DNA from 3 places in the Kitasatospora sp. CB02891 genome. Region 3 is predicted to be linked to each of the others. Evidence: predicted binding sites of a transcription regulator. Region 3 holds the regulator's gene; each other region holds the start of a gene.
The links. The regulator HrcA, encoded in region 3, represses chaperone genes, less so after heat shock. The targets are predictions, from matches to a motif close to TTNGCACTCNGNNNNNCNGAGTGCNAA.
Positions count from the first base shown of each region.

Region 1: groL (chaperonin GroEL) is a predicted target of HrcA. The motif match lies at 7,531-7,557, and genes of this name have one in related genera.
Region 2: groES (co-chaperone GroES) is a predicted target of HrcA. The motif match lies at 5,209-5,235, and genes of this name have one in related genera.

Region 1 is NZ_NNBO01000008.1:272,559-282,729, forward strand. It holds gene CG736_RS20060 (hypothetical protein) at 1-712, opposite strand, end outside; gene CG736_RS20065 (PadR family transcriptional regulator) at 709-1,053, opposite strand; gene CG736_RS20070 (FtsX-like permease family protein) at 1,079-3,778, opposite strand; gene CG736_RS20075 (ABC transporter ATP-binding protein) at 3,775-4,491, opposite strand; gene CG736_RS20080 (hypothetical protein) at 4,630-5,259, shown strand; gene CG736_RS20085 (hypothetical protein) at 5,282-5,641, opposite strand; gene groL (chaperonin GroEL) at 5,753-7,375, opposite strand; gene CG736_RS20095 (cold-shock protein) at 7,696-7,902, opposite strand; gene CG736_RS20100 (MoaD/ThiS family protein) at 8,464-8,742, opposite strand; gene thrC (threonine synthase) at 8,775-10,055, opposite strand; SAM riboswitch class I at 10,073-10,171, opposite strand, start outside.
Region 2 is NZ_NNBO01000007.1:191,736-201,906, reverse strand. It holds gene CG736_RS17970 (response regulator transcription factor) at 96-707, opposite strand; gene CG736_RS17965 (WhiB family transcriptional regulator) at 1,244-1,570, shown strand; gene CG736_RS17960 (LysR family transcriptional regulator) at 1,690-2,691, opposite strand; gene groL (chaperonin GroEL) at 3,025-4,659, opposite strand; gene groES (co-chaperone GroES) at 4,760-5,065, opposite strand; gene CG736_RS17945 (class I SAM-dependent methyltransferase) at 5,536-6,714, shown strand; gene CG736_RS17940 (polysaccharide deacetylase family protein) at 6,690-7,571, opposite strand; gene CG736_RS17935 (hypothetical protein) at 7,641-7,886, opposite strand; gene tsaD (tRNA (adenosine(37)-N6)-threonylcarbamoyltransferase complex transferase subunit TsaD) at 7,898-8,977, opposite strand; gene rimI (ribosomal protein S18-alanine N-acetyltransferase) at 8,970-9,449, opposite strand; gene tsaB (tRNA (adenosine(37)-N6)-threonylcarbamoyltransferase complex dimerization subunit type 1 TsaB) at 9,495-10,142, opposite strand.
Region 3 is NZ_NNBO01000003.1:120,850-131,020, forward strand. It holds gene CG736_RS09350 (DUF3097 domain-containing protein) at 1-834, opposite strand; gene CG736_RS09355 (hypothetical protein) at 901-1,488, opposite strand; gene htpX (zinc metalloprotease HtpX) at 1,523-2,446, opposite strand; gene hrcA (heat-inducible transcriptional repressor HrcA) at 2,718-3,791, shown strand; gene dnaJ (molecular chaperone DnaJ) at 3,861-5,000, shown strand; gene CG736_RS09375 (16S rRNA (uracil(1498)-N(3))-methyltransferase) at 5,091-5,834, shown strand; gene CG736_RS09380 (S41 family peptidase) at 6,046-9,249, shown strand; gene CG736_RS09385 (HIT domain-containing protein) at 9,341-9,694, shown strand; gene CG736_RS09390 (ribonuclease Z) at 9,698-10,171, shown strand, end outside.

The DNA.
Region 1 (10,171 bases), on a different contig from region 3:
CGACCGGCCACCAGCCGTCCATCAGGTTGCGGGTGTCGTAGCCGCCCTGGGCGCGGGTCACCGCGAAGCCGGCGGCCGCGCCGGCCAGGATCAGCAGCCGGTCGGTCCGGCCGTGCGCATCGGCCGGGCGGGCCGGGGCGACGGCCAGCATCAGACCGCCCAGCAGGTAGGGCACCAGGGCGGTGGTCTCGTAGGCGAAGAACCAGCCGCTCCACACCCCGCTGGGCGGCAGGCTCAGCGCGGCGTGCCCGATCCGGACGGCGCCGAGCAGCGCCACCACGGTGCCCAGGAGTCGGACGGCCCGCCAGGCGCCGAGCGCGGCGGCGGCGACCAGCAGCAGCGGGATGACAGCGAGGCCCAGGACGGCGATGTTCTCGACCAGTCGGGGCCAGGGCAGGTCGGTCCCGGAGCGGGCGGCGCGAGTGAGCGTGTACTCCCGCCAGTCGCCGACGCCGGGCAGGACGGCGAGGCCGAGCAGGGCGCCGGTCAGCAGCGGGGCGGCGGCGGCCAGCAGTCGGCCGGGGAGCGCGATGTCGGTCAGGCCGGTGCGCAGCCGCAGGCCGTACGCGGCGAGGTCGAGGGCTTCGCGGGCGGTGGCGAGGCGGCCGGAGCCGGCGGTGGTGTCGGCGAACACCTCGGCCAGTTCGGCGCCCCGGTCGCGGCGGTAGCGGGCCGGGTAGAGCGCGAGGGCGGTGCGCAGGGCGACGTTCATGCGGTGGCCCCCCGGGGACGGACGGCGCCGCCGAGGCGGCGCTGCGCCTCGGCGGCGACGGCGCGCAGCCGTTCGGCCTCGGTGGCCAGGACGTCCCGGCCGGCGCCGGTGAGGGCGTAGGTGCGGCGGGCCCGGCCGTCGACGATCTCCTCGGCGGCGACCTCGATCAGGCCCTGCTGGAGCAGCCGGTCGAGTGCGCCGTACAGGGTTCCGGTGCGGAGCTTCACCCGCCCCCCGGAGATCGCGTCGACCTCCTGGATCAGCGCGTATCCGTGCCGGGGGGCGTCCGCGAGGGCGGTGAGCAGCAGCAGGGTGGGTTCCTGCATGGCGCGTTCAGTCATACGACTACATATATCGCCGACCTGCTTATCCGCGCCATCCCGCGGGGTCGTCCCGGCGCAGCGCGCCGAGCAGGCCCGCCACCACCGGCAGCGCCAGGGCGAGCAGGGCGATGGTGGCCCACGGGATGTCGGCAGGATTCAGCACGGCGGGCGCGCCTGTCATCCCGGCCACCCGGGAGCGCAGCAGGGCGTACGCGGGGACGAAGCCGCTGACGGTGCCGAGCAGACCGCCGAGCAGGGCGATCAGTCCGGCCTGCAGGCCGGCGACGGTGCGCCGGGTGCGCGGCCGGGCGCCGATCGCGGACAGCAGGACGCGTTCGCGGCGGGCGTCGGCGGCGGCCAGCGCGGTGGAGACCACGGCCGCGCCGAGCACCACCAGGGCGGCGAAGCCGCTGAGCGCGACCTGCACCACGCTGTCCTGCGGCCGGTACCCGCGCTCCACCCCGAACTCCGAGTGCGGGGCGAGCCGGGCGACGGTGGCCGCGGCCCGCTGCTCGGCCCGGTCGGCGACCGGCGCGGTGGGCAGCCAGACCGCCCCGGCCGGCACGACCTGCAGGCCGAGGCCGCGGATCGTCGCGGGGGCGACCACCACCGGCGCGTAGCGCTGCCCGACGGGCCGGTCGACCAGGACGGCGTCGACCGTGACCTTCCTGACCTCCATGCCGTTGCCCTGCATCCGCAGCACCGCCTTGCCGTCGTGCAGGTAGGACGGGTCGGTGACCACGGCCTTCCCGGCGAGCAGCGCCTCCTCGGCGGTGCGGTCGCGCAGCGCCAGCAGGTTGTGCAGCACCTGGGTGTCGCCGACCACGGCCGGCCCGGTCACGGTCTGGCCGTAGCGCGGCCCGCCCTCCGCGGACACCACGCTGGAGCAGCCCTCGCAGAAGACGTACTGCGCCTCGTACAGGTCGGCCCGCTCGCCGAGGTCCGGCAGGTCCTGGACCACGGCGGTGCGCAGCTGGGGCATGACGTCGGCGTCGCCGTGCAGGGTGATCCGGACGGCGCCGACGGGCTGTTCCAGCCGGTAGGAGGCGCGGTCCTGGGCCTCGGCGCCGGCGGTGTGCACGCCGACCGCGACGGCGCCGGCGACGGCGGCGAGCACGGCGGCGACCGCGGGGCCGGTGCGGGAGCGGTGCCGGGCGGCGTCGCGCAGCGCGAGCCGCGGGCCGACCGGCAGCAGGCGGGCGAGTCGGCCGAGCAGGGCGAGCAGCAGCGGGGTGAACAGCAGCAGGCCGAGTTCGGCGAGCGTCGCGCCGGTCAGCACCGACAGGGTGCGGGTCGACAGTCCGGCGAGCACCGGCATCCCGCCGGTCGGGGCGACCACCGCGCCGTACAGCGCGAGCGCGGCGCCGACCAGCACGGCGGCCAGGCCGAGCAGCGGCGTCCAGCGGGCGGAGCGGCGCACCGGGTCACGGTCCGTCAGGCCGTCGAGCACCTCGCGGCGGCCGGCCTGCAGGGCGGGCAGCAGCGCCGCCAGCAGGGCGGTGAGCATGCCGACGGCGGCGATCGCCGCGAGGTCGGACGGGCGCAGGGCGAGCTGGCCGAACCGGCTGCCGCCCCACTCCTCGATCCGGGTGCGCAGCACGGCGACCAGGGCGGCGCCGACCACGGCGCCGAGCACCGCGCCGGCCGCGCCGAGCACCAGGCCGCCGCCGAGCACCACGGCCCGGACGTGTCCGGGGCGGCCGCCGGCCGCGCCGAGCAGGGCGAGCTGGCGGCGGGCCCGCCGGGCGCCGACCGCGAAGGCGGGGCCGGCCAGCAGCGCGACCTCCAGCAGGGCCATCGCGGCGGTGGTGGCGACCGTCATCATGCGGCGTTCGCGGGCGTCCTCGGCGCCGACCTCCTCCTGCCGGGCCAGCGCGTCGGCGGGCGGGTGGGCGGCGACCTGGCGGCTCGCCAGCGTGTAGCCGTAGCGGTTGAGTTCGCGGACCTGGTCCCAGCCGAGGCTCGCCCCCGCGGGCAGTCGGACCAGCCAGGCGGCCTTCTTCGCGGCGGCCTGCTCGGCGCCCGGGCTCTGCGGGGCGAGCCCGGCGACCACCTGGGCGGCGTCCAGCTGCTGGTACAACTCGCCGGGTCGGGCGATCAGTTCGGACTTGTTCAGCTCGCCGGGACTCTCCACGGCGCCGGTCAGTGTGAACGGGGTCGACTCCAGGCCGCGGACGGTGACCCGGTCGCCGATCCGCAGGCCGGTGTCGGCCAGGAACGCCCGGGTGGCGGCGGCCTCGTGGGCGGCGGCGGGGGCCCGGCCGGAGACCAGGTTCAGCCGGCCCTGCCAGAGGTCGCCGGCCAGGTCGGCCTCGAAGGTGTCGACGGGGGCCAGGCCGTCGCGGGTCTGCACGGCCGCGACCGGGCCGGTGCGGGCGGGCGTCAGAGTGCTGCCTTTCGGGAGCAACTCACCGAGCAGCGCGGCCGGTTCGGTGGTGGCGGCGCGCTTCTGCTCGGGCGTCTCGGAGCCCGGGCGCTGCGGCAGGGTGCGGACGCCGTCGGCCGGGAACACCGACTGCTCGACGCTCCGGCCCGGATCGTAGGCGCCGACCAGCGCGTCGGCGCGGCCCATCAGCCGGTCCGCGCGTTCGACGGCGGTGAGTTGACCGCTGCGGTGCACCACGTCCACGCCGGTCGCGCCCAGCACCGGCAACGCGATCATCGCGACCACCAGGGCGCTGCGGCCCTTGGCCCGCAGGGCGTCGCGGCGCGCCATCCGCAGCACCGCCCGCCAGGCGCTCATCGGCCGGCCCCGGTGCGCTGCGCCGCCTCGCGGACGATCCGGCCGTCCCGGAGGAACACCACCCGGTCCGCCCAGGCCGCATGGGTGGCGTCGTGCGTGACCATCATGGCGGCGGCCCCGGCGTCGCAGCGCGCACGCAGTACCTGCAGCACGGCTTCGCCGGTCGCAGAGTCGAGCGCGCCGGTCGGCTCGTCGGCGAGCACCAGCCGGCGCTCGCCCGCCAGCGCCCGGCCGATGGCGACCCGCTGCTGCTGGCCGCCGGACATGTCCTCCGGGAAGCGGTCGGCGAGGTGGGCGATGCCCATCTCCTCCAGCGCGACGAGCGCCTCCGCGCGGGCCTTGCGGGCCGGCACGCCGTCCAACTCCCGCGGCAGCGCGATGTTCTCCGCCGCCGTCAGGGACGGGATCAGGTTGTACGACTGGAACACGTAGCCGACCGACCGGCGCCGCACATCGGCCAGCCGCGCCCGGCTCAGGCCCTCCAGCGGGGCGCCCTCGACCAGCACCCGGCCGACCGACGGGCGGTCCAGGCCCCCGGCCAGCGCGAGCAGCGTGGACTTCCCCGAGCCGGACGGCCCCATCACGGCCAGGAACTCCCCGGCCCGCACCTCCAGGTCGATCGGGTGAAGGGCGTGCACCTCGGCCTCGCCCCGGCCGTGCACCCGGCCGACTCCCTCCAGGCGCAGCACGGCCTGCGCACTCGATCCGGTCATGGCTCCCCCTCGGAACAGCGGAACGTCTTGCATACCGAGTATGTATAGCCTCCGCACGACGACTACTCAAGTCTGCGTCATAAGTCGGTGAACTACATATAGTGTGGATCACATCCGCCAGGGAGCAGAATGACCGTCATGACCGCATCGCTGTCCGAGCGCTGGCACGCCCTGCTCACCCGCTGCGGCGCCACCGTCGACCCGGAGCCGTACGCCCGCGACCTGCTCGCCCGCTGGGCCGAACCGCAGCGCCGCTACCACACCACCGACCACCTGCGGGCCGTCCTCGACCGGATCGACGAACTCGCCGGCCACGCCGAGGACCCGGACGCCGTCCGACTGGCCGCCTGGTTCCACGACGCCGTCTACCGGCCCGACCGCTCCGAGAACGAGGAGCGCAGCGCCGCCCTCGCCTGCCGCGCCCTCCGCGAGGCGGGCCTGCCCGAACCCCTGGTCCACGAGGTCGCCCGCCTGATCCGACTCACCGTCACCCACCACCCGGCGCCCGGCGACCACAACGGCGAAGTCCTCTGCGACGCCGACCTCGCCGTCCTCGGCTCACCCCCCGACCACTACGCGGCCTACACCGCCGCCATCCGCGACGAATACGCCTTCGTCCCCCCGGACGCCTTCCGCGAGGGCCGCACCGAGATCCTCCACCACCTCCTCGCCCTCCCCGCCCTCTACCGCACCGCCGAGGCCCACGAACGCTACGACACCCAGGCCCGGGCGAACATGCAGGCGGAACTCAGGGCGCTGGCGCCATAGCGGTGCTCTCCCCGGCCGGTCCTCAGGCGAGCTCGCCGACCGCCGCGACGACGACGCCCTTCTTGCCGCACACCCAGTGCGGGTCCGCCCCCAGTTCCGGTTCGACGCTCAGCGCGTGCGGGTCGTCGTCCTCCGCCGCGCACGCGGAACAGAGCGGCCACCGCCCGTACGACTCCAGCAGCGCGTCCTGGACGTCCTGGGCGATCAGGCCGAGGACGAACTCGCGGCCGTCGGGCCACTGTTCGAGCCACCAGCGGCGGTGGGTGACGGCGTCCTCGACCAGCGAGACGATCGCGGCGTCGGCGACGTCCCGTGCGGTGAGGTCGGCGAGGATCAGCGCGCGGGCACTGTGCAGGGCGGATTCGATCTCGGGAGCGGCCATCCGCCCATTGTCCCAAAGCACCGCCGGGAGCCGGAAACGCCGTGAGGGCGGCCTCCCGAAGGAGACCGCCCTCACGGCGTGAGACTGGCTGAACCAACCGGAGGGGTCGGATCAGAAGTCCATGTCACCGCCCGGCATGCCGCCGCCGGCGGCCGCGGCGGCCTTCTCCGGCTTGTCGGCGATGACGGCCTCGGTGGTGAGGAACAGCGCCGCGATGGAGGCGGCGTTCTGCAGGGCGGAGCGGGTGACCTTGGCGGGGTCGATGATGCCGGAGGCGATCAGGTCGACGTACTCGTTGGTCGCGGCGTTCAGGCCGTGGCCGGCGGGCAGGTTGCGGACCTTCTCGACCACGACGCCGCCCTCAAGACCGGCGTTGGTGGCGATCTGCTTGATCGGGGCCTCCAGGGCCACGCGGACGATGTTGGCGCCGGTGGCCTCGTCGCCGTCCAGCTCCAGCTTCTCGAACGCGACACCGGCCTGCAGCAGGGCGACGCCACCACCGGCGACGATGCCCTCCTCGACGGCGGCCTTGGCGTTGCGCACCGCGTCCTCGATGCGGTGCTTGCGCTCCTTGAGCTCGACCTCGGTGGCCGCGCCGGCCTTGATGACGGCCACGCCGCCGGCCAGCTTGGCGAGGCGCTCCTGGAGCTTCTCGCGGTCGTAGTCCGAGTCGGAGTTCTCGATCTCGGCGCGGATCTGGTTGACCCGACCGGCGACCTGGTCGCTGTCGCCGCCGCCGTCGACGATGGTGGTCTCGTCCTTGGTGATGACGACCTTGCGGGCGGTGCCCAGCAGGTCGACGCCGGCGTTCTCGAGCTTGAGGCCGACCTCCTCGGAGATCACGGTGCCGCCGGTCAGGATGGCGATGTCGCCCAGCATGGCCTTGCGGCGGTCGCCGAAGCCCGGGGCCTTGACGGCGACGGACTTGAAGGTGCCGCGGATCTTGTTCACGACCAGGGTCGAGAGGGCCTCGCCCTCGACGTCCTCGGCGATGATGACGAGCGGCTTGCCGCTCTGCATGACCTTCTCCAGCAGCGGGAGGAGGTCCTTGACCGAGGAGATCTTGGAGTTGGCGATGAGGATGTACGGGTCCTCGAAGCTCGCCTCCATGCGCTCCAGGTCGGTGGCGAAGTAGGCGGAGATGTAGCCCTTGTCGAAGCGCATGCCCTCGGTGAGCTCGAGCTCCAGGCCGAAGGTGTTGCTCTCCTCGACGGTGATGACGCCTTCCTTGCCGACCTTGTCCATGGCCTCGGCGATGAGCTCGCCGATCTGGGTGTCGGCAGCGGAGATGGAGGCGGTGGAGGCGATCTGCTCCTTGGTCTCCACGTCCTTGGCCTGGGCCAGCAGCTGGTCGGAGACGGCGACGACGGCCTTCTCGATGCCGCGCTTCAGGGCCATCGGGTTGGCGCCGGCGGCGACGTTGCGCAGACCCTCGCGGACGAGCGCCTGGGCCAGCACGGTGGCGGTGGTGGTGCCGTCACCCGCGACGTCGTCGGTCTTCTTGGCGACCTCCTTGACGAGCTCGGCGCCGATCTTCTCGTACGGGTCCTCGAGCTCGATCTCCTTGGCGATGGAGACACCGTCGTTGGTGATGGTGGGGGCGCCCCACTTCTTCTCCAGAACGACGTTGCGACCCTTGGGGCCGAGCGTGACCTTCACGGCGTCGGCAAGCTGGTTCATGCCACGCTCAAGGCCGCGGCGGGCTTCCTCGTCAAAGGCAATGATCTTGGCCATTAGAAGTGGTCCTCCGGGACACGGTCGACTGCTCGGACCAAGGGGGTGCCCGCGACGGACGGCCCAGGAGGGTGCGGGTCCTGTCCCCGCCGCTTCCGGGGCCTCACCGGCCCGGTCCGTTGTCACTCTCACGCTGTGAGTGCTAACGCCAATGATTAGCACTCGGGGGTGTCGAGTGCAAGCCCATTCGGCGTGCTCCGACCGCCCTCCCGGGAAACCCGCAGGCCGGGCCGGAGAACGCCGACAGGCCCGGCCCGGGACGCGTCGCGCCGGGGCCGGACCTGCCGGTCGTACTGTCGTGGGTGCGGTCTGCCGAGCCGTCAGGCGCCGGCGGCGCGGACCATGTCGGCCTGCGGACCCTTCTGACCCTGCGAGATCTCGAACTCGACCCGCTGGCCCTCTTCCAGGGTGCGGTAGCCGTCCATCTGGATCGCGCTGTAGTGGACGAACACGTCCGCTCCACCGTCGACCGCGATGAAGCCGTAGCCCTTCTCGGCGTTGAACCACTTGACGGTGCCCTGAGCCATTCCGAACTCCCCTTGTGCTGTGCTGGCCCTTCAGAGATCCGCGGACGCGGACCCGGAGGTCTGGAAGACCGGCCTGTGGGGACTCCCCCCCGCACGGCGCAGCCTCTGTCGCGGCTGAATGTATCCGGATATGCGCCCTCTGCAACAGGCCCTAATTTCACGGAAATCGCGTACGCCGCAGGGGATATGACGGGGCGAAAGGTGTACGGCGCGACAATAGCCACCGGACATAACGGACGTGTCACCGCAAATCGCCGAAAGAATTATGACGGCGGCCTGACAGGTCGAGCGGCGAACGGTCCGGCGCATGTCTCAGAGCGCGGGACGGGACGGGGCCGGCGCGAGGTGCCGAACGGGGAAAAACGAGGATTGGAACGGGCCGTGACGGGGAACGGCTCTCCCGGCACTCTACTCCTTCGCCGGTCCCCGAATTCCAGCGACCCACCGGGCCGTAAACACGGCTGCCCGAACGTCTTCGGCCGATGTGCCGAGCCGCCGCCAGGCAGCTCGGAAATCGAATTCCGAGGCCTGACGGCGGCAGGGCGAATACCCGGGGCGGCGTCAGCAGCCGCCGGCCACCGCCGGAATGATCGACACCGAGGCGCCGTCCTTGATCTCGGTCTCCAGGCCGTCGGCGAAGCGCACGTCGTCGTCGTTGACGTACACGTTCACGAAGCGGCGCAGCTTGCCGGTGTCGTCCAGCAGGCGGGCGGCGATGCCGGCGTGGTTGGCCTCCAGGTCCGCGACGACGGCGGCCAGGGTGGCGCCCTCGGCGGTCACCTCGGCGGCGCCGCCGGTGTAGGTGCGGAGGATGGTGGGGATGCGGACGGTGGCGCTCATGGGGGCACTCCTAGGAAGACGTGGGGGACGGATCAGGCGGAGACGAGACCGGCGGCGCGGAAGGACTCCAGCGTCGGGCGGATCACGGCGGTCATGCCGGAGTCGGCGACCGCGTCGAGGGTCTTCAGGCCGTCGCCGGTGTTGATCGCGACGGTCTCCTTGCTCGGGTCGAGCTGCCCGGTCTCGACCAGCTTCTTCAGCACGCCGACGGTGACGCCGCCGGCCGTCTCGGCGAAGATGCCCTCGGTGCGGGCCAGCAGCTTGATCGCCTCGACCACCTGGGCGTCGGTGACGTCCTCGACGGCGCCGCCGGTGCGGCGGGCGATGTCGAGCACGTAGGGGCCGTCGGCCGGGTTGCCGATCGCCAGCGACTTGGCGATGGTGTCCGGCTTGACCGGCTTGATCACGTCGCGGCCGGCCTTGAAGGCGGCGGAGACCGGGGAGCAGCCCTCGGCCTGGGCGCCGAAGATCTTGTACGGGCGGTCCTCGACCAGGCCGAGCTTGATCAGCTCCTGCAGGCCCTTGTCGATCTTGGTGAGCTGGGAGCCGGAGGCGATCGGGATGACGATCTGCTCGGGCAGCCGCCAGCCGAGCTGCTCGCAGATCTCGAACGCCAGGGTCTTGGAGCCCTCGCCGTAGTACGGACGCAGGTTGACGTTGACGAAGCCCCAGCCCTCGCCGGCCGGGTCGCCGATCAGCTCCGAGCAGAACCGGTTCACGTCGTCGTAGTTGCCGTCGATGCCGACCAGCTCGCCGCCGTACACCCCGGCCATCACGACCTTGCCCTGCTCCAGGTCGTGCGGGATGAACACGCAGGACTTGAAGCCGGCCCGGGCCGCGGCGGCGCCCACCGCGCCCGCCAGGTTGCCGGTGGACGAGCAGGACAGCGTGGTGAAGTCGAAGGCGCGGGCGGCCTCGATCGCGCAGGCCACCACCCGGTCCTTGAACGAGTGGGTGGGGTTGCCGGAGTCGTCCTTGATGTGCAGCTGCGCGGTGAAGCCCAGCTCGCGGCCCAGGTTGTCGGCCTTCACCAGCGGGGTCCAGCCCGGGTTCAGGTTCGGCTTGTCCGCGACGTCGGCGGGGACGGGCAGCAGCGGGGCGTAGCGCCAGACGGACGCCGGCCCGGCCTCGATCCGCTTGCGCAGCTCCTCGGCGTCGTAGCCGGCGTAGTCGTAGGCGATCTCCAGCGGGCCGAAGCACTCCAGGCAGGCGAAGCTCGGGCCGAGCGGGAAGCGGGTGCCGCACTCGCGACAGGACAGCGCGGTGGCCGGACCGAGGTCGACGGCGGCAGGTGCGGGGGTGTCAACAGCCATGGTGGCGAGGCCCTTTCTCCTCATCTTCCCCGGGACGCGGTCGCGCCCGGGCCGGAATTGGCACCTGTCCCGCCGGGCCTGCAAGGCCGCGCGGGAGGGTTGCCGGGACTTCAACG
Region 2 (10,171 bases), on a different contig from region 3:
GTCCGCTGGTCCCCGAGGTGCTCCACTACTCCATGGTGCAGCCTCGGGACCACAACGTCACACGTCCGAGCGAACGCAGTTGTCCCCGCACCCGCTCAGCGGACCAGGCCCCAGCGGAAGCCCAGCGCCACCGCGTGCGCGCGGTCCGAGGCGCCGAGCTTCTTGAACAGCCGCCTGGCGTGCGTCTTCACGGTGTCCTCGGACAGGAACAGCTCGCGGCCGATCTCCGCGTTGCTGCGGCCGTGGCTCATCCCCTCCAGCACCTGGATCTCACGGGCCGTCAGAGTCGGTGCGGCGCCCATGTCCGGGCTGCGCAGCCGGCGCGGCGCCAGGCGCCAGGTCGGGTCGGCCAGCGCCTGGGTGACGGTGGCCCGCAGCTCGGCGCGCGAGGCGTCCTTGTGCAGGTAGCCGCGGGCCCCGGCGGCGACCGCGAGGGCCACGCCGTCCAGGTCCTCGGCCACGGTGAGCATGATGATCCGGGCGCCCGGGTCGGCCGAGAGCAGTCGGCGGACCGTCTCCACCCCGCCGAGCCCGGGCATCCGAACGTCCATCAGAACGAGATCGGAACGGTCGGCCACCCAGCGGCGGAGGACCTCCTCACCGTTCGTCGCAGTGGTCACCCGGTCCACGCCGGGCACGGTCGCCACCGCACGGCGCAGTGCCTCCCGGGCGAGCGGGGAATCGTCGCAGACGAGTACGGATGTCATGACCGTCCTCCGCAGCTGATCCGCGTCACGTTGAGCCTCCTGGCTGGTACGAACCTCTCCGACACGGCCGCCGGGACGGACCCCGTTCCGATCGCCTCGCTCCGCGACCGATCCCGATGTCCTGCGCCTGCTGACCGCCTCCGTACATCCAACGACCGTCACTCGAATGAGTTACGGCTCAGGTCCATCTCCACCACTGTACGTGGCCGACCCATCACACAAGAGCCACCTCGCGGTGCACACGCCGCACTTTTGTGCAGCTCGCGCGCGGTGTCCGCGCCGCGCACGCCTTCCGACCGCGGCCCGCGCCCCGTCGAGCCTCCGATCGGGGAGTGGCGCGACTCAAAACCTATTGCACCGTTTGTCCGTTTTTATAGCTTCCGTTAGGTCATTGACTGTTGTGTCGGACTGTGGGTGACTTGTCCGTGTAGTTGGGTGTAAGTCATATTTCCAGGTGTCCGTATCGGTCCCGTGCAGCCTCGCCGGAGCAAGCCCGTCCGGGCCGCCAGGTCCCGTACCCTCGAAGGGAATGAGCCATGGCAGATTTCTCCCGCCTCCCCGGCCCCAACGCAGACCTCTGGGACTGGCAGCTCTCCGCCGCCTGCCGCGGCGTCGACAGCTCGCTGTTCTTCCACCCCGAGGGCGAACGCGGCGCGGCCCGGACCTCCCGCGAGGCGAGCGCCAAGGAGGTCTGCATGCGCTGCCCGGTACGCGCCCAGTGCGCGGCCCACGCCCTCGCCGTCCGCGAGCCCTACGGGGTCTGGGGCGGCATGACGGAGGACGAGCGCGAAGAGCTGCTCGGCCGCTCCCGCAACCGACTGGTCCAGGTCCCGCTGGCGATGCCGCAGACCGTCCGCCACTGAGCGCCCGATGAGCGGCCGCGCATGCCCCCGTCAGCTGTCCCGGCAGCGGCCCTCGAACAGCTGAAAAAACGTTTCCCTGAATCCGCCGCGCCGCCCGCCCACCGGCCGGCGCGGACGCCTCACCGGGCGGCGGCCGCCGCCGCGAGCTGATCCAGCATCAGCTCCACCGCCGGAACCCCCGCCAGGTCCGGCAGGGTCAGCGCCACCACCTCACGCCGCGCGGGCTCCCCCGACGCGACCCGCACCGGCACCGCCACCACCCCCGGATGCCGCACCGACTCCAGCGCCAGGCCCGGCAGCACCGCCACCCCCAGACCCGCGCCCACCAGGCCCACCACCGCCGGGTAGTCGTCGGTGGCGAACTCGATCGCCGGCGCGAAGCCCGCGTCCGTGCACAGTTCCACCAGGTGCCCCCGGCACTGCGGACAGCCCGCGATCCACTGCTCCCGCGCCAGCTCCGCGAGATCCACCGGCTCGCCCTCGCCCCGGCCCGCCAGCGGATGCCCCGCCGGCACCAGCCCCACCAGCGGATCGTCCAGCAGCGGCCGCACCACCAGCTCCGACCAGTCGTTCGCCGCGGCCGTCGCCGCCGCCTCCAGCGCCGCCTCCGCGCGGGCCTCGCGCAACGTCGCGTGCGGGGACGGCAGGCTCAGCCCGCCCTGCGAGTCCGGGTACCGGAACGCCAGCGCCACCTCGCACTCCCCGCCCCGCAGCATCGCCAGCGCCTGCGGCGGCTCCGCCTCCACCAACGACACCCGCACCCCCGGATGCGCCGCCCGCACCTGCGCCACCGACCGCGGCACCAGCGTCGAACTCGCCGTCGGGAACGAGACCAGCCGCACCCGGCCCGCCCGCAGCCCGGCGATCGCCGCGACCTCCTCCTCGGCGGCCGACAGCCCCGCGAGGATCCCGTTCGCGTGCTTCAACAGCACCCGCCCGGCCTCGCTCAGCTGCATCTCCCGCCCCGACCGCACCACCAGCGGGGTGTCCACCGCCTTCTCCAGCGCCTTCATCTGCTGACTCACCGCAGGCTGCGTGCACCCCAGCTCCCGCGCCGCAGCGGAGAACGACCCGGTCCGGGCGACGGCATGCAGAACACGGAGATGGCGGGCTTCAATCACGCCATCAACCTTAGGGGAGAGCGCAGCAGGCACGGACGGACGCGAAACCGGGGGCGCGAGCGGGTGCGAAAGCAGGGACGCTGGGGGTACCCCCAGGCGAAGCCGAGGGGGCGGAACTGCGCGCAGCGGAAGGCACTCGTCAGCAAGATCGCAACGCCGGACAATGACCTGCACGTGCTCGCGACCTTGCGGACGTGGCCTGCGCTTGTCGCGCAGTCCCCCGCCCATGCGAAAGGGCGCGAGGCCCTGCACGCTCCGAGCCTCGCACTACGAGAGTGCAGGGCCGGTCGCGCAGTTCCTCGCGCCCCTCATTGCCGCCTAGCGGCCAGTGCTTCAGTGGCTGTGGCCGTGCCCGCCGTGCGAGTGGCCGTGGCCCGCCGCGTCGTCCTCTTCCTTCTTCTCGACCACGAGGGTCTCGGTGGTGAGGAGGAGGGAGGCGATGGAGGCGGCGTTCTCCAGGGCGGAGCGGGTGACCTTGACCGGGTCGATGACGCCGGCCTTGACCAGGTCGCCGTACTCGCCGGTGGCGGCGTTGTAGCCCTGGCCGGCCTCCAGCTCGGAGACCTTGGAGGTGATGACGTAGCCCTCAAGACCGGCGTTCTGGGCGATCCAGCGCAGCGGCTCGACCAGGGCGCGGCGGACCACGGCGACACCGGTCGCCTCGTCGCCGGACAGGCCGAGGCCGTCCTCCAGGACCTTCGCGGCGTGCACCAGCGAGGCGCCGCCACCGGCGACGATGCCCTCCTCGACCGCGGCGCGGGTCGCGGAGATGGCGTCCTCCAGACGGTGCTTGCGCTCCTTGAGCTCGACCTCGGTGGCCGCGCCGACCTTGATCACGCAGACGCCGCCGGCCAGCTTGGCGAGGCGCTCCTGGAGCTTCTCGCGGTCCCAGTCGGAGTCGGTGTTGGCGATCTCGGCCTTGATCTGGGCGACCCGGCCGGCGACCGCGTCGGACGCGCCGGCGCCGTCGACGACGATGGTCTCGTCCTTGGTGACGGTGATGCGGCGGGCGGAGCCCAGCACGTCCAGGCCGACCTGGTCGAGCTTGAGGCCGACCTCCTCGGAGATGACCTGGCCGCCGGTCAGGGTGGCGATGTCGCCGAGGATGGCCTTGCGGCGGTCACCGAAGCCGGGGGCCTTGACCGCGACCGCGTTGAAGGTGCCGCGGATCTTGTTGACCACCAGGGTGGAGAGGGCCTCGCCGTCGACGTCCTCGGCGATGATCAGCAGCGGGCGGGAGCCGCCGGCCTGCAGAACCTTCTCCAGCAGCGGCAGGAGCTCCTGGATGCTGGAGATCTTGCCCTGGTTGATCAGGATGTACGGGTCCTCCAGGATGGCTTCCTGGCGCTCCGCGTCGGTGACGAAGTACGGCGAGAGGTAGCCCTTGTCGAACTGCATGCCCTCGGTGAACTCGAGCTCGACGCCGAAGGCGTTGGACTCCTCGACGGTGATGACACCGTCCTTGCCGACCTTGTCGATCGCCTCGGCGATCAGCTCGCCGACCTGGGTGTCCTGGGCGGAGAGGGAGGCGACGGCGGCGATGTCGTCCTTGCCCTCGATCTCGCGGGCGATGGACAGCAGGTGCTCGGAGACGGCGGCGACGGCCTTGTCGATGCCCTTCTTCAGGGCGGCCGGGCCGGCGCCGGCGGCGACGTTGCGCAGACCCTCGTTGACCAGGGCCTGGGCCAGCACGGTGGCGGTGGTGGTGCCGTCGCCCGCGACGTCGTTGGTCTTGGTGGCGACCTCCTTGACCAGCTGCGCGCCGAGGTTCTCGTACGGGTCGTCGAGCTCGACCTCGCGGGCGATGGTCACACCGTCGTTGGTGATGGTGGGAGCGCCGAACTTCTTGTCGATGACGACGTTGCGGCCCTTGGGGCCGATGGTCACCTTGACGGTGTCGGCAAGCTTGTTGACGCCGCGCTCCAGCGAGCGGCGGGCGTCCTCGTCGAACTGCAGGGTCTTCGCCATGATCCCGTTTCCTCAGGGTGTGGTCTGCGTACGTGGAGCAACAACCGCGCCCCGGGCCCCTGTCAGTGCTGACACGGATCCGGGGCGGGCTGGGGACGTCTTACTTCTCGATGATGGCGAGAACGTCGCGAGCCGAGAGGACGAGGTACTCCTCGCCCTGGTACTTCACCTCGGTGCCGCCGTACTTCGAGTACAGGACGATGTCACCGACGGCGACGTCGAGCGGCAGACGCTGGCCGTCCTCGAAGCGGCCCGGGCCGACGGCAAGGACGACACCCTCCTGGGGCTTCTCCTTGGCAGTGTCCGGGATCACCAGGCCGGAGGCGGTGGTGGTCTCGGCGTCGAGCGGCTGGACCACAATGCGGTCCTCGAGCGGCTTGATGGCAACCTTGCTGCTGGTGGTCACGTCCGAGCTCCCCTTCGGAGATTACGGGGTTGTCTAACAGGTAGGTGGGCGATGGTGCGCAACTGCCGTCGCGGGGGTCAGACACGCATCTTCGCGTTAGCACTCCCCCTGGAGTGAGTGCCAGGAACGACCTTAGGACGCCGTTAGCACTCAGTCAACCAGAGTGCCAACGACGTCGTGTCGGAGTTTTCCGCCCGACCCGGCCCGTTTCGAGCACGGATACTCAGGCGGCACACCAACTCCCTTGCCACGCTTGGCCCATGGCGACGGGGCGGCCGGGGCGGCCGCGCTGTGCGGGCTGTTCGCACTGACGGCGGTGACCGGGACGGCGCCGGCCCTGGTGCGGACCGCCCGGCGGGGGTACCGGATCACGCCGGTCGCGCTGCTGACGGCGGGTCCGCTGCCGGCCGTGGTCCTGGACTCGACGACAGCGCCCCGACCCACCGGCGCCGGGCGGCGACAATGGGGCCGTGGAGATCGAATCGTTCCGGGCGCTGCTGACCGAGCAGGGGCAGGCGCTGCTGGCCGAGTTGCGGGAGTTCACCGCGGATCAGGAGCTGGCGCTGGCGACCCGGCTGCGGCGGGACTACCCAGCGGAGCTGGTGCGGGCGGCGTTCGAGCAGGCGCGGTTGCGGCAGCGGGCGGAGGCGAAGTTCGGGGCGGACGCCCGGGGGATGTACTTCACGCAGCACGGGGTGGAGCAGGCGACGCGGCGCAATGTGGCCGAGTGGCGGGCGGGGCGGTTCGCGGCGCTCGGGGTGAAGCGGCTGGCGGATCTGTGCTGCGGGATCGGCGGGGACGCGGTCGCGCTGGCCCGGGCCGGGATCGCGGTGCTGGCGGTGGACCGGGACGAGCTGACCTGCGAGGTGGCGCGGGCGAACGCGGCGGCGCTGGGCGTGGCGGAGCTGGTGGAGGTGCGCTGCGCGGACGTCGCGGACGTCGACACGGACGGCTTCGACGCGGTGTTCACCGATCCGGCGCGGCGTACCTCGCGCGGCCGGGTGTTCGACCCGGAGGCGTACTCGCCGCCGCTGTCCTGGGCGGTGGAGGCGGCCCGGCGCACCCCGTTCGGGGCGTTGAAGGTGGCGCCGGGGATCCCGCACGAGCTGGTGCCGGAGGGCGCCGAGGCGGAGTGGGTGTCGGACCGGGGCGAGGTGAAGGAGGCGGTGCTGTGGTTCGGCACCGCGGCCGCCGAGCCGTACCGGGCGACGCTGCTGCCGGGCCCGCACTCGCTGACCGGCGGGGCGCTGCCGGACCCGCCGGTGGGTCCGGTGGGGCGGTACCTGTACGAGCCGGACGGCGCGGTGATCCGGGGCCGGATGGTCGCCGAGGTGGTCGAGTCGACGAACGGTCGGCTGATCGATCCGATGATCGCGTACGTCACCTCGGACGAGCTGCGTCCGACGCCGTACGCGCACGCCTACGAGCTGACGGACGTGCTGCCGTACAACGTGAAGAAGTTGAAGGCGCTGGTGAAGGAGCGCCGGATCGGCACCGTGGTGATCAAGAAGCGCGGGGCGTCGGTGGTCCCGGAGGAGCTGCGGCGGCAGTTGAAGCCGGCCGGGCCGAACGCGGTGACGGTGATCGTGGCCCGCACCGCGGCCGGCCCGGTGATGATGCTGGGTCAGCCGGCGGGCTTGGCGATGTAGTCGTCGAGGCGGGCGACCGCGAAGCCCTGTTCCTGGATGCGGGCGAGCATCTCGCCGAACATCGCGGTCATGGTCTCGCCCTTGAGCTCGGACGGGCCGCGGAAGTGGGCGAGGATGATGTCGCCGTTCTTCAGCTTCTTGTCGGCGGACTGGTACTGCATGTCGTGGATCTGCATGGACTCGCGCCACAGCACGATGGCACGCGGCCCGCACTCCTGCACCGAGGTGTTCAGGGTGGGGGTGTTGGCGCCGTCGCCGAAGGGCGGCCGGAACAGGTACGGGGCGGTGCCGTACTGCTCGGTGAGGGCGGTCTGGTCGTCGCAGATCTGGGTCTTCTGCTGGGCCGCGGTGATCTTGCTCATCACCGGGTGGCTGACCGTGTGGTTCTGCACGGTGTTGCCGAGCGCCTGCAGCGGCTTGAAGTAGGCGTAGTCGTTCTTGACGATGTCCTTGGTCAGGAACATCGTGATCGGCACCTTCAGCTCGGTGAGCATCTGGACGAACTTGGGGTCCTTCTCGGCCCCGTCGTCGATGGTGATGAAGACGACCTTGTCCTGGGTGGGGACTTCGCTGAACACCGGCACGGCGCCCGTCTTCGTCAGCTTGATCGGCTTGTCGGCGGGCGGCGCGGGCGCCTTGGCCATCGGCTTGAGGCCCCACTTCGCCCACGCGGCCTCCCCGGCGGTGTCCTGCGCGGGCGCCGACGCGGCGGCGGAGGAGGAGCTGCCCGAGGACGCCGCCGCGGGCTTCGCGGGGGCGGCGGACTTCGTGGCGGGGGCGGAACTGCCGCACCCGCTCGCCGCCAGCAGCACGGCGAGCGCACCCACGCCGTACCCGATCCGGGCCCTGTTCGTCACCGGTGTCCCCCGCTCTTCCTCTACACGTCTGTCGATGTTCTGGACGAACGCTACCGGCTCCCCGGTTGCCTACCCGACATCCGTCCGGGTGAAGGTCCACCGGTGCACCGGACGGGCCAGCAGCCCGGCCGGGGGCTCCGGCACCGGCCCCGGCTCGCCCGCCCAGAGCGCGATCAGCAGCACCCGGTCCCCGGGCGCGGTGAACAGCTCGACCCGCTCCAGACCGGCCGCCCCGCGCACTTCGGGCAGCGCGAACTCCCGCGCCCAGGCGTGCAGTTCACTCCCCCGCCCGTCGACCGCGCGGGCCTCCCACATCGCCGCCAGGGTCACTTCAGCGCCTCGTGGGCGTGGGCGTGGAAGTCGGTGTGCGGGACGTGCGTCTCGGTGACCGGCAGCGAGGAGTCCGCCGACAGGTCGAACGAGGACGGGGTGCGGTCGCGCCAGACCATCTCCGCGCCGAGCGCCGCCACCATCGCGCCGTTGTCGGTGCACAGGCCCGGACGCGGCACCCGCAGCACGATGCCCGCCTTGTCGCAGCGCTGCTGCGCCATCTCGCGCAGCCGGGAGTTCGCGGCGACGCCGCCGCCGATCATCAGGTGGTCGACGTCGTTGTCCTTGCACGCCCGCACGGCCTTGCGGGTGAGCACGTCGGTGACCGCCTCCTGGAAGGACGCGGCGACGTCCGCCACCGGCACCGGCTCGCCGGCCCGTCGCTTGGCCTCCACCCAGCGCGCCACGGCGGTCTTCAGGCCGGAGAACGAGAAGTCGTACGCGGGGTCGCCGGCGTTGTTCAGACCGCGCGGGAAGGCGATCGCCCTGCCGTCGCCCTCCCGGGCCATCCGGTCCACCACCGGCCCGCCCGGGAAGCCCAGGCCGAGCACCCGGGCCACCTTGTCGAACGCCTCGCCGGCCGCGTCGTCGATGGTCGCGCCGAGCGGCCGCACGTCGGAGGTGATGTCGCCGCTGAGCAGCAGCGAGGAGTGGCCGCCGGAGACCAGCAGCGCCATGGTCGGCTCGGGCAGCCGGCCGTGCTCCAGCTGGTCGACGCAGATGTGCGAGGCCAGGTGGTTCACGCCGTACAGCGGCTTGTCCAGCGCCCACGCGTACGCCTTGGCGGCGCTCACGCCGACCAGCAGCGCGCCGGCCAGGCCGGGGCCGGCGGTGACGGCGATGCCGTCCAGGTCGCTCGCCTTGACGCCCGCGGTGTCCAGCGCGCGCTGGATGGTGGGGACCATCGCCTCCAGGTGCGCCCGGCTGGCGATCTCCGGGACGACGCCGCCGAACCGGGCGTGGTCGTTCACCGAGGACGCGACCGCGTCGGCGAGCAGCGTGGTGCCGCGGACGATGCCGACGCCGGTCTCGTCGCAGGAGGTCTCGATACCGAGGACGAGCGGTTCGTCAGCCATTGTGATGATCCTTCAGATCGCTTGCATCGCTTGCCAGGTGGTCCAGACGCATCACCAGTGCGTCCACGTTGGCGGGCTGGTAGTAGCCCCGCCGGATGCCGACCGGCTCGAACCCGAACCGCTCGTACAGCCGCTGCGCGGGCAGGTTGTCGACCCGCACCTCCAGCAGCAGCTCGGCGCAGCCGCGCCGGACCGACTCCTCGACCAGTTCGGTCAGCAGCATCGCCCCGAGGCCCGCCCCCTGGCGCCCGGCCTCCACCGCGATGGTCTGCACGTCGCCGTCCGCCCCGACCGTCATCAGCCCGGCGTAGCCGACCACCGCGTCGGTCTCGTCCACCGCCACCACGTAGTGCCGGCTGCCGCCCGGGTACGCCTCGGCCAGCTCGGACCAGTACATCCCGCGCGACCAGGCGTCCTCGGGGAACAGCAGGTGCTCCAGCACCATGACCGGCTCGATGTCCCACCAGCGCATGGGGCGCAGCGCGAACCTAGCCACGGTCGGAGAGTCCCGTGCGCGTCACGCCGGAAGCACCGCCTTGTAGCCCGCCGGCACCTGCGCGTCCGGGCGCCGCAGGTACAGCGGGGCGTTCGGCAGCAGTTCGCGGCCGGCGGCCAGCTCGCGGACCGCGAAGTCGGCGAGCGCGCCCGCCGACACGTGCTCGGGGCCGCTCGCCGCCGGCAGGCCGTACAGCAGCGCGCCCGCGCCGACCGTCCGCTCGCCGGGCTCGATCTCCGCCGGGCGGTCCACCGCCGGGCCGGAGACCCGGGCGCCGGACGCGTCGTAGGAGGCCCAGTAGACCTCCTTGCGGCGCGCGTCGGTGGCCACCGTGAACGCGCCGTCCAAGCCCTCGGTGCGGGCCTGGTGGGCGATCGCGTCGAGGGTGCAGACGCCGTGCACGGGCAGGCCGAGCGCGTCGCCGAGCGCGGCGGCGGTCACCAGGCCGACCCGCAGGCCGGTGTACGGGCCCGGGCCGACGCCGACCGCCAGGTCGGTGAGCTGCCGCTTGTCCACACCGGCGGTGCGCAGCACGGCGTCGATGGTGGGCAGCAGCAGTTCGCCGTGCCGGCGGGCGTCGACCTCGTAGGACTCGGCGAGCACGCGCTCGCCGTTGTGGACGGCGGCCGTGACGGCGGGGGTGGCGGTGTCGAAGGCGAGGAGGAGCACGGGTTCAAGGTTAGAGGGTCCGGCGCCGG
Region 3 (10,171 bases):
TCAGGCGCTGCCGGGCTGAGTGACGAAGTCGATCAGCTCCTCGACCCGGCCGAGCAGTTCGGGTTCCAGGTCCTTCCAGCCGTCGACCGAGGCGAGGATCCGCTTCCAGGCGGCGGGGGTGTCCACCGGCCAGCCGAGACGGCGGCAGACGCCCTCCTTCCACACCTCGCCGCGCGGCACCTCGGGCCACGCCGCGAAGCCGAGGCCGGCCGGTTTGACGGCCTGCCAGACGTCGACGTACGGGTGGCCGACGACCAGCACGTGGTCGCCGGTCACCCGGCCGGCGATCCGGTGCTCCTTGGTGCCCGGCAGCAGGTGGTCGACCAGCACCCCCAGCCGGCGGCCCGGACCCGGGGCGAACTCGGCGACGATCGCGGGCAGGTCGTCCACGCCCTCCAGGTACTCGACCACCACGCCCTCGATCCGCAGGTCGTCGCCCCAGACCCGCTCGACCAGTTCGGCGTCGTGGCGGCCCTCAACGTAGATCCGCGACTCGCGGGCCACCCGGGCGCGCGCACCCGGCACCGCGACCGACCCGGACGCCGTCCGCCCCGGCCCGCGCTGCGCAGCCGGACCGGTCGGCCGGACCAGCGTCACCACCCGCCCCTCCAGCAGGAACCCGCGCGGCACCAGCGGAAACACCCGGTGCTTGCCGAACCGGTCCTCCAGGGTGACGGTGAACCCCTCCGCGGTCCGCTCGCACCGCACCACCGCCCCGCAGAACCCGGTCGCGGCCTCCTCCACCACCAGATCCCGCTCCGCCGCCACTTCCGGCGCGGGCTGCTGCCGCTTCCACGGCGGGGTCAGATCCGGCCCGTACTCCCTGCTGCGCATGCCCCGCAGTCTACGAAACCGCCCCCGACGACCCGTCAGCCGCTGTGCGGCGCCGCCACCGGGTGCTCAGTCGTCCAGGCCCGGGGCGCCCCAGACCGGGAACCAGCGGGAGAGGTCGGGCTCGATGCGGAGGTCGTTGCGGAGGAGGTTGGAGATCTCGATCTCCAGGGGGTTGTTCCGCTTCTCCTGGCCGGGGAGCTTGCACAGGGGGTAGAAGGTGCCGCGCTTGTAGAGGTAGACCAGGCCCAGGGAGCGGCCCTCGGGGTCGCGGAAGGCGACGATCGAGCAGAGCAGTTGGGGGCCGAAGCCGTTGGCCTCCAGTTCGCTGTTGACCGCGTGGAGGTCGTTGACCAGGTCGGGGAGCTCCTCGGGGGTGTGCCGGGCGAGCAGCCAGGAGTACCCGTAGTCGTCGCGGGAGGCTTCGACGGGGGTGCCGCCGCGTTCGGTGTCGGCGTCGAGGAGGGCCCGCACCTGCTTCTGGACCTCGGCGAACGCGCCGCCCTCGACGGCCGCGAAGCAGACCGACCCGAGGCCGGTGGGGAGGAATCCGGTGGCGGCCTGCAGGGTGAGCGCGGCCGACGGGATGCCGAACAGCTGGTCGAGGTCGGGCTTCACCGGCTTGCTGCGGCCGAACAGGGCGTCCAGGAATCCCACGCGGAGTGCTCCTTGCTTCAGGGGTGGGGCGGGGTCACTGCCCGAGTTCGGCGGAGATCTTCGACAGCTGGGTGAGGCGCTGCTCCAGCGAGGGGTGGGTGGAGAACAGCTGCGCGGCGGTCTCCTTGGCGCTCAGCGCGGGCGCGAAGTAGAAGGCGTTGTAGGGCTGGGCCTTGCGCAGGTCCTCGGTGGGGATGGCGGCGATCTGCCCGGTGACCTTGGTCAGGGCGGAGGCCAGTGCGCTGGGCCGTCCGGTCAGCTGGGCGGCGGCCCGGTCGGCCGCGAGTTCGCGGTAGCGGGACAGCAGCCGGGTGAGCAGGAAGCTGATCGCGTAGACCACCATCGAGGCCAGCGGGACGATGATCATCGCGATGGCGGCGTTGGAGTCGTTGCTGTTCCGGTTGCCGCCGCCCATCATTCCGCCGTACAGCGCGATCCGGGTCATCGCGCCGGCCAGCACGCCGAGGAAGCCGGCGATCGTCATCACCGCCACGTCCCGGTGCGCGACGTGCGAGAGCTCGTGCGCGAGGACGCCCTCCAGCTCCTCCGGTTCCAGTCGGCGCAGCAGGCCGGTGGTCACGCAGATCACCGCGTTCTGCGGGTTGCGGCCGGTGGCGAAGGCGTTCGGCATGTCGTTGTGGGCGACCGCGACCCGCGGTTTGGGCATGTCGGCGAGCGCGCACAGCCGGTCCACCGCGCCGTGCAGCTGCGGGAACTCCTCGGGGCTGACCTGGTGGGCGCCCATGGCCCGTTCGGTGATCTTGTCGGAGAACCAGAACTGCGCGACGAACAGGCCGCCGGAGATCAGCACCACCAGCGGCCAGGCGCCGCGCAGCAGCACGATCAGCAGCCCGGTGAAGCCGACGTAGAGCAGGCCGATCAAGAACATGGTGGTGACCATCCGACCGGTCAGGCCGCGGTCGGGGGTGAACCGGGAGTGCTGCCGTGACGCCGACATCGCTGCTCCTCCTTCGCCTCTTCGCCTTCGATGCTGCCACCGGCAGGCCCCGCGGGCACCATCCGAAACGATGGGAATCCGATGGGAATGCGGCCGGGGCGGCCTCCGGGCGTCGGCCGGTCCGGTATTCGGTCGAGGATCACGTCGGCGGACCGTTCCTGCCATCAGGCCCGGGCCGTACACTGGCAGATACGGTTCTGGCACTCTGCCCAGTTGAGTGCCAGAGTGGATCGACCACCGGTACAACGGACGACGACGGAGGTGCGCACCGATGCCGGACGACGGCAAGCCCGACGGCCGCCTGATCGACACGCGTTCGTCCGTGCGCCCGCTGGACGAGCGCCGGCTCGCCGTGCTGCGCGCGATCGTCCAGGACTACGTGGGCACCGAGGAGCCGGTCGGCTCCAAGGCCCTGGTGGAGCGCCACAACCTGGGCGTGTCACCGGCCACGGTGCGCAACGACATGGCCGCGCTGGAGGAGGACGGGTTCATCCACCAGCCGCACACCAGTGCGGGGCGGATCCCGACCGACAAGGGCTACCGGCTGTTCGTCGACCGCCTCGCCGAGGTGAAGCCGATGACGGCTCCGGAGCGCCGGGCGATCCGGCACTTCCTGGAGGGCGCGGTCGACCTGGACGACGTGGTGGCCCGTACGGTGCGGCTGCTCGCGCAGCTGACCCGGCAGGTCGCGGTGGTCCAGTACCCGTCGCTGACCCGTTCCACGGTGCGGCACATCGAACTGGTGTCGCTCACCCCGACCAAGCTGATGCTGGTGCTGATCACCAACACCGGCCGGGTCGAGCAGCGGATGGTGGACTGCCCCGGTCCGGTCGGCGAGAGCCTGCTGGCCGAGCTGCGGGCCAGGCTCAACGGCACGGCGGGCGGCTGTCGGCTGCCCGAGGTGCCGACCCTGCTGGAGGACCTGCCGGCCGGTTTCGAACCGGCCGACCGGCCCTCGGTCAGCACCGTGCTGACCGTCCTTTTCGAAACGCTCGCCGAGCAGAACGAGGAACGGATCATGCTGGCGGGCACCGCCAACCTGACTCGTTTCGGCCACGACTTCCCGCTGTCCATCCGTCCGGTGCTGGAGGCACTGGAGGAGCAGGTGGTGCTGCTGCGCCTGCTGGGTGAGACCGGGGACTCCGCGATGACGGTCCGGATCGGCCACGAGAACGCCTACGAGGGCCTGAATTCCACGTCGGTGGTCTCCGTCGGTTACGGTTCGGGCGACCAGAGCGTGGCAAAGCTGGGAGTGATCGGTCCGACCCGGATGGATTACCCGGGCACAATGGGGGCGGTGCGAGCGGTGGCACGGTACGTCGGCCAGATCCTGGCCGAGTCATAGCAAGGCTGCGTGAATCCCTCACGCAGCCGTCGCAAGCACTTCTAGAGGCGGAACAAACCGGAGCATTTGGTGGCCACGGACTACTACGCGGTACTCGGCGTCCGACGCGACGCGGGGCAGGACGAGATCAAGAAGGCGTTCCGACGCCTCGCCCGTGAACTGCACCCGGACGTCAACCCGGACCCGAAGACGCAGGAGCGGTTCAAGGAGATCAACGCCGCCTACGAGGTGCTCTCCGATCCGCAGAAGCGTCAGGTCTACGACCTGGGCGGCGACCCGCTGTCGCCCAACGGCGGCGGCGCGGGCGGTTTCGGCGCCGGTGCGGCCGGGTTCGGCTTCTCGGACATCATGGACGCCTTCTTCGGCGCCGCGACCGGCCAGCGCGGCCCGCGTTCGCGGACCCGCCGAGGCCAGGACGCGATGATCCGACTGGAGATCACCCTGGAGGAGGCCGCGTTCGGCACCACCAAGGAACTCCAGGTCGACACCGCCGTCACCTGCACCACCTGCAGCGGAGAGGGCGCCGCGCCCGGCACCTCCGCGCAGACCTGTGACATGTGCCGCGGCAAGGGCGAGGTCTCCCAGGTCACCCGGTCCTTCCTGGGCCAGGTCATGACCTCCCGCCCCTGCCCGCAGTGCCAGGGCTTCGGCACCGTCGTCCCGACCCCGTGCCCGGAGTGCGCGGGCGACGGCCGGGTCCGGGCCCGCCGCACCCTCACGGTGAAGATCCCCGCCGGTGTCGACAACGGCACCCGGATCCAGCTGGCCGGCGAGGGCGAGGTCGGCCCCGGCGGCGGCCCGGCCGGCGACCTGTACGTGGAGATCGCCGAGACCAGCCACGCCGTCTTCCAGCGCCGGGGCGACGACCTGCACTGCACGGTCACCATCCCGATGACGGCCGCGGCGCTCGGCACCCAGGTGCCGCTGCAGACCCTGGACGGCCTGGAGGAGGTCGACATCCGGCCCGGCACCCAGTCCGGCCAGTCGATCCCGCTGCACGGCCGCGGCATCACGCATCTGCGCGGCGGCGGCCGGGGCGACCTGATAGTGCATGTCGAGGTGCAGACGCCCACCAAGCTCGACCCGGAGCAGGAGGAGCTGCTGCGGCGGCTCGCCGTGATCCGCGGCGAGGAGCGTCCGTCCGGCCAGTTCGCCCCTGGCCAGCAGGGCCTGTTCTCCCGGCTGAAGGACGCCTTCAACGGCCGGTGAGACCTGTTCCTTCCGGGCCGGGAGTGGTGCACGCCACCGCTTCCGGCCCGGGTTTTTTGTTGCTCCAGACGTGAGAGGGTTCCTGTTCCGATGACCGCACCGGTGTTCGTCGTCGACGACCTGGCGGGCGCCACCCCCGGCGCCACCGTCCGCCTCGACGGCCCCGAAGGACGGCACGCCGTCGCCGTCAAGCGCCTGGAACCCGGCGAGGCCGTCACCCTCGCCGACGGGCGCGGCCGCGGCGCGGACGGCACCGTCGCCGCGGTGCACGGCAAGGACGCGCTGGACGTGCTGGTGGCCGCCGTTCGCGAGGAGGCTGCGCCCGCGCCCCGGATCACCGTCGTCCAGGCGCTGCCCAAGGGCGACCGCGGCGAACTCGCCGTCGAGACCATGACCGAGGTCGGCATCGACGCGGTGGTGCCGTGGGCGGCCTCCCGGTGCATCACCCAGTGGAAGGGCGAGCGCGGCACGAAGGCCCTCGCCAAGTGGCGGGCGACCGCGCGCGAGGCGGGCAAGCAGGCGCGGCGGCTGCGCTTCCCCGAGGTGCACGACCTGATGACGACCCGTCAGCTGCTCCCGCTGCTGTCCGGCGCCTCCTTCGCCGCCGTCCTGCACGAGGACGGGTCGCTGCCGCTGGCCACGGCGGAGCTGCCCGCTTCCGGCGAGATCGTGCTGATCGTCGGGCCGGAGGGCGGGGTGTCCCCGGACGAGATCGCCGCGTTCGCGGAAGCCGGCGCGAAGCCGTACCGACTCGGGGCGTCCGTCCTGCGCACCTCCACGGCGGGGGTCGCGGCGGGAGCGCTGCTGCTCGGCCGCACCGGTCGCTGGGGGTAAAGGAGCGCAGCGACAGGGGCGCGGGGAACTGCGCGAAGGGGAACGCATCCGTCCGCAAGATCGCGACGCAGGACAATGACCTGCACTTGATCGCGACCTGGCGGACGTGGTGTGCGCTTGTCGCGCAGCTCCCCGCGCCCCTGTCCTCGCACCCCTCCGCTCTCGCGGAAATTGCCCCTCACCCCTGAGTTCGCACCCCTATGGTGGCCGGGTGACCGATTCGACGCGCGGGTATCTGCGCCACCCCCATCTGCATGGCGATGTTGTCGCCTTCGTTGCCGAGGACGACGTCTGGCTGGCCCCCGTCGAGGGCGGGCGGGCCTGGCGATTGACGGCGGATCAGGTGCCGGTCGGCGCCGTGCGCATCTCGCCGGACGGGCGGACGGTGGCGTGGACGTCGCAGCGGGACGGGGCGCCGGAGGTGCATGTCGCGCCGGCGGCCGGCGGGCAGGCGCAGCGGTTGACGTACTGGGGGAGCCCGTTCACGGCGTTGGTGGGGTGGAGCGGCGACGGGCGGCCGATCGCGATCACCACCGCGGGGCAGCAGACGATCCGCCGGACGTGGGCGTTCGCGGTGCCGTTGGACGGCGGTGAACCGGAGCGGCTGCCGTACGGGCCGATCGGGTCGCTGGCGTTCGAGGCGGTGCCGGCGGGGGCGACCGGCGGGCGGGTGCTGCTGGGGACGCACAACCGGGAGGCCGCGCACTGGAAGCGCTACCGGGGCGGCCGGGCGGGCAAGCTGTGGGTCGGCGGGGCCGAGTTCGAGCGGCTGCACGCCGGGTTGGACGGCCAGCTGGAGTGCCCGATGTGGGTGGGCGACCGGGTGGCGTTCCTGTCCGACCACGAGGGGGTCGGGCGGCTGTACTCCAGCCTCCCGGACGGCGCCGATCTGCGGGCGCACGGCCCGGCGGACAGCGGGTTCTACGCCCGGCAGGCGTCCACCGACGGCACCCGGGTGATCTGGCAGAGCGCCGGCGACCTGTGGCTGCTGGACGATCTGGAGGGCGCCGAGCCGCGCCGGCTGGACATCGACCTGGCGGGTCCGCGCAGCAGCCGCCGACCGCACCCGACCCGGGCCGACGGGCAGGTGGAGTCCGCGGCCGCGGACCGGACCGGCCGGGCCGCCGCGGTGGTGGTGCGCGGCACCGTGCACTGGGTGACGCACCGCGAGGGCCCGTCCCGGGTGCTGGACGAGACCCCGGGGGTGCGCAACCGGCTGGCCCGGGTGGTGCCCGGCGAGGACGGCGCACAGGGCGCGGTGTGGGTGACGGACGCGGACGGCGACGACGCGATCGCGTACGCGCCGTCGGTGCTCGGCGCGGAGCGGCGCCGGCTGGCGGCCGGGCAGCTCGGCCGGGTGCTGTCGCTGACGGTCTCGCCGGACGGGCGGCAGCTCGCGGTCGCCTCGCACGACGGCCGGCTGCTGCTGGTGGCGCTCAGCGACGGCGCGGTGCACGAGCTGGCGCGCAGCGGCGAGGGCGAGGTCAGCGGGCCGGTGTTCAGCCCGGACTCGGGCTGGCTGGCCTGGTCGCAGCCGGTGCTCGGGCCGTGGTCGCTGCGGCAGATCATGCTGGCCGACCTGACCTCGCGCACCGTCAGCGAGGCCACCCCGCAGCGGTTCCACGACTATTCGCCGGCCTTCACCTCGGACGGCAAGCACCTGGCGTTCCTGTCGGTGCGGAACTTCGACCCGGTGTACGACGAGCACGTCTTCGACCTGTCGTTCCCCGGTGGCACCCGCCCGTTCCTGCTGACGCTGGCCGCCGACACCCCGTCGCCGTTCGGGCCGCAGCGGGCCGGGCGGCCGGTCGGCGGCGAGGACGAGGACGGCAAGGACGGCGACAAGGGCGACTCCGGGGCGCCGACCACCAAGGTCGACCTGGAGGGCCTGGCCGACCGGATCGTGGCGTTCCCGGTGGCGGCCGGGCGGTTCGGTGCGCTGCGGGCCGCGAAGGACGGCGTGCTGTGGGGCCGGATCCCGTTCAGCGGTGAACTCGGCGACAGCGCCGCTTCGTTGGACGACACCCCGGCCGGGACGGCGCTGGAGCGCTACGACCTGAAGAAGCGCAAGGTGGAGGAGCTGCTCACCGGCGTCGACACGTTCGCGGTCTCCGCCGACGGAGCCCGGCTGGCGGTGCTGGAGGACGGCAGCCTGCGGATCGTCCCCGCCGACCAGAAGGCCGACGACAGCGAGGACACCGAGGTCGACCTGGACCGGGTCCGGGTCACCGTCGACCCGGCCGCCGAGTGGCGGCAGATGTTCGACGAGAACGGCCGGCTGATGCGCGACAACTTCTGGCGCGCCGACCTCGGCGGCGTCGACTGGGCGGGTGCGCTGGCCCGCTACCGTCCGCTGGTGGACCGGGTGGCCTGCCACTCGGACCTGGTGGACCTGCTGTGGGAGACGGTCGCCGAACTCGGCACCTCGCACGCCTACGTGATCCCGCCCGGCCGGGGCGTCGAGGCGGCCCGCCGGCAGGGCCTGCTCGGCGCGGACCTGGTCCGCGACGGCGAGGTGTGGCGGGTGGCCCGGGTGGTGCCGGGCGAGTCCTCCGACCCGCGGGCCCGCTCCCCGCTGGCGGCGCCCGGCGCGGCGATCCGCCCCGGCGACGCGATCCTCGCCGTCAACGGCCGCCCGGTCGACCCGGTGACCGGCCCCGGCCCGCTGCTGGCCGGCACCGCCGACCAGCCGGTCGAACTGACCGTCAGCGGCAAGGACGGCGGCGAGCGGCACCCCGTGGTGGTGCCGCTGGACGACGAGGAGGCGCTGCGCTACCACGACTGGGTGGCCGGGCGGCGGGCCGCCGTCCACGAGCTGTCCGGCGGCCGGCTCGGCTACCTGCACGTGCCCGACATGCAGAGCGCCGGCTGGGCGCAGCTCCACCGCGACCTGCGGATCGAGATGGCCCGCGAGGGCGTGGTGGTCGACCTGCGGGAGAACCGCGGCGGCCACACCTCGCAGCTGATCGTGGAGAAGCTGGCCCGTCGGATCGTCGGCTGGAACCGCGGCCGCGACCTGGACCGGCCCGAGCCGTACCCGGTGGACGCCCCGCGCGGCCCGGTGGTGGCGGTGGCCAACGAGTTCTCCGGCTCGGACGGCGACATCGTCAACGCCGCGATCCAGGCGCTCGGCATCGGCCCGGTGGTCGGCACCCGCACCTGGGGCGGTGTGATCGGCATCGACAACAAGTACGACCTGGTGGACGGCACGGCGGTCACCCAGCCCAAGTACTCCAGCTGGCTGGAGGGCTACGGCTGGGGTCTGGAGAACGGCGGCGTCACCCCCGACGTGGAGGTGCCGGTCACCCCGCAGGACTGGGCGGCGGGCCGCGACCCCCAGTTGGAGACCGCCGTCCGGATCGCCCTGGAGTCGCTGGCCGTCACCCCGGCCAAGGTCGCGCCGCCGATCGACTGAGGCAGCAGGGGGCGCGGGTCCGCCGTGGCCCGCGTCCCCTCCCTGTAAGGTCGACGTCACCAGTGACGGGTGTTCAGAAGGAGTGCGGGAGATGGCCGGGGAGCCGCAGGCGGACTGTGTGTTCTGCAAGATCGTGTCGGGGGACATCCCGGCGACGGTGGTGCGCAGGGGCGGGCGGACGCTGGCGTTCCGGGACATAAACCCGCAGGCGCCCACCCACCTGCTGGTGATCCCGCACGTGCACCACGCCAACGCGGCCGAACTGGCCGCCGCGGAGCCGGAGATCGCGGCGGAGCTGCTGGTCGAGGCGGGCGAGGCTGCGAAGGGCGAGGGCCTGGAGTCGTACCGGCTGATCTTCAACACCGGCGCGGACTCCGGTCAGACGGTGTTCCACGCGCACGTGCACGTGCTGGGCGGGCGCAAGCTCGCCGAGGGGCTGGTCTGAGCGTTGTCGCAGCGTGAACTCGTCGTCCTCGGCACGGCCAGCCAGGTGCCGACCCGGCACCGGAACCACAACGGGTACCTGCTGCGCTGGGACGGCGAGGGGCTGCTGTTCGACCCGGGGGAGGGCACCCAGCGGCAGATGCTGCAGGCCGGCGTGACCGCCACCGGGATCACCCGGATCGCGGTGTCGCACTTCCACGGCGACCACTGCCTGGGCCTGCCGGGCGTGGTGCAGCGGATCAACCTGGACCGGGTGCCGCACCCGGTGGACGCCTACTACCCGGCGTCCGGCCAGGTGTTCTTCGACCGGCTGCGGCACGCCAGCGTCTACCACGCCACCGCCGACCTGCGGGAGCGCCCGATCGCCGGGCCGGGCCCGCTGGAGGCGCCTGGCGCGCCGTTCGAGCTGTCGGCGGTGCGGCTGTCGCACCCGGTGGAGTCGTTCGGCTACCGGCTGACCGAGCCGGACGGCGTCCGG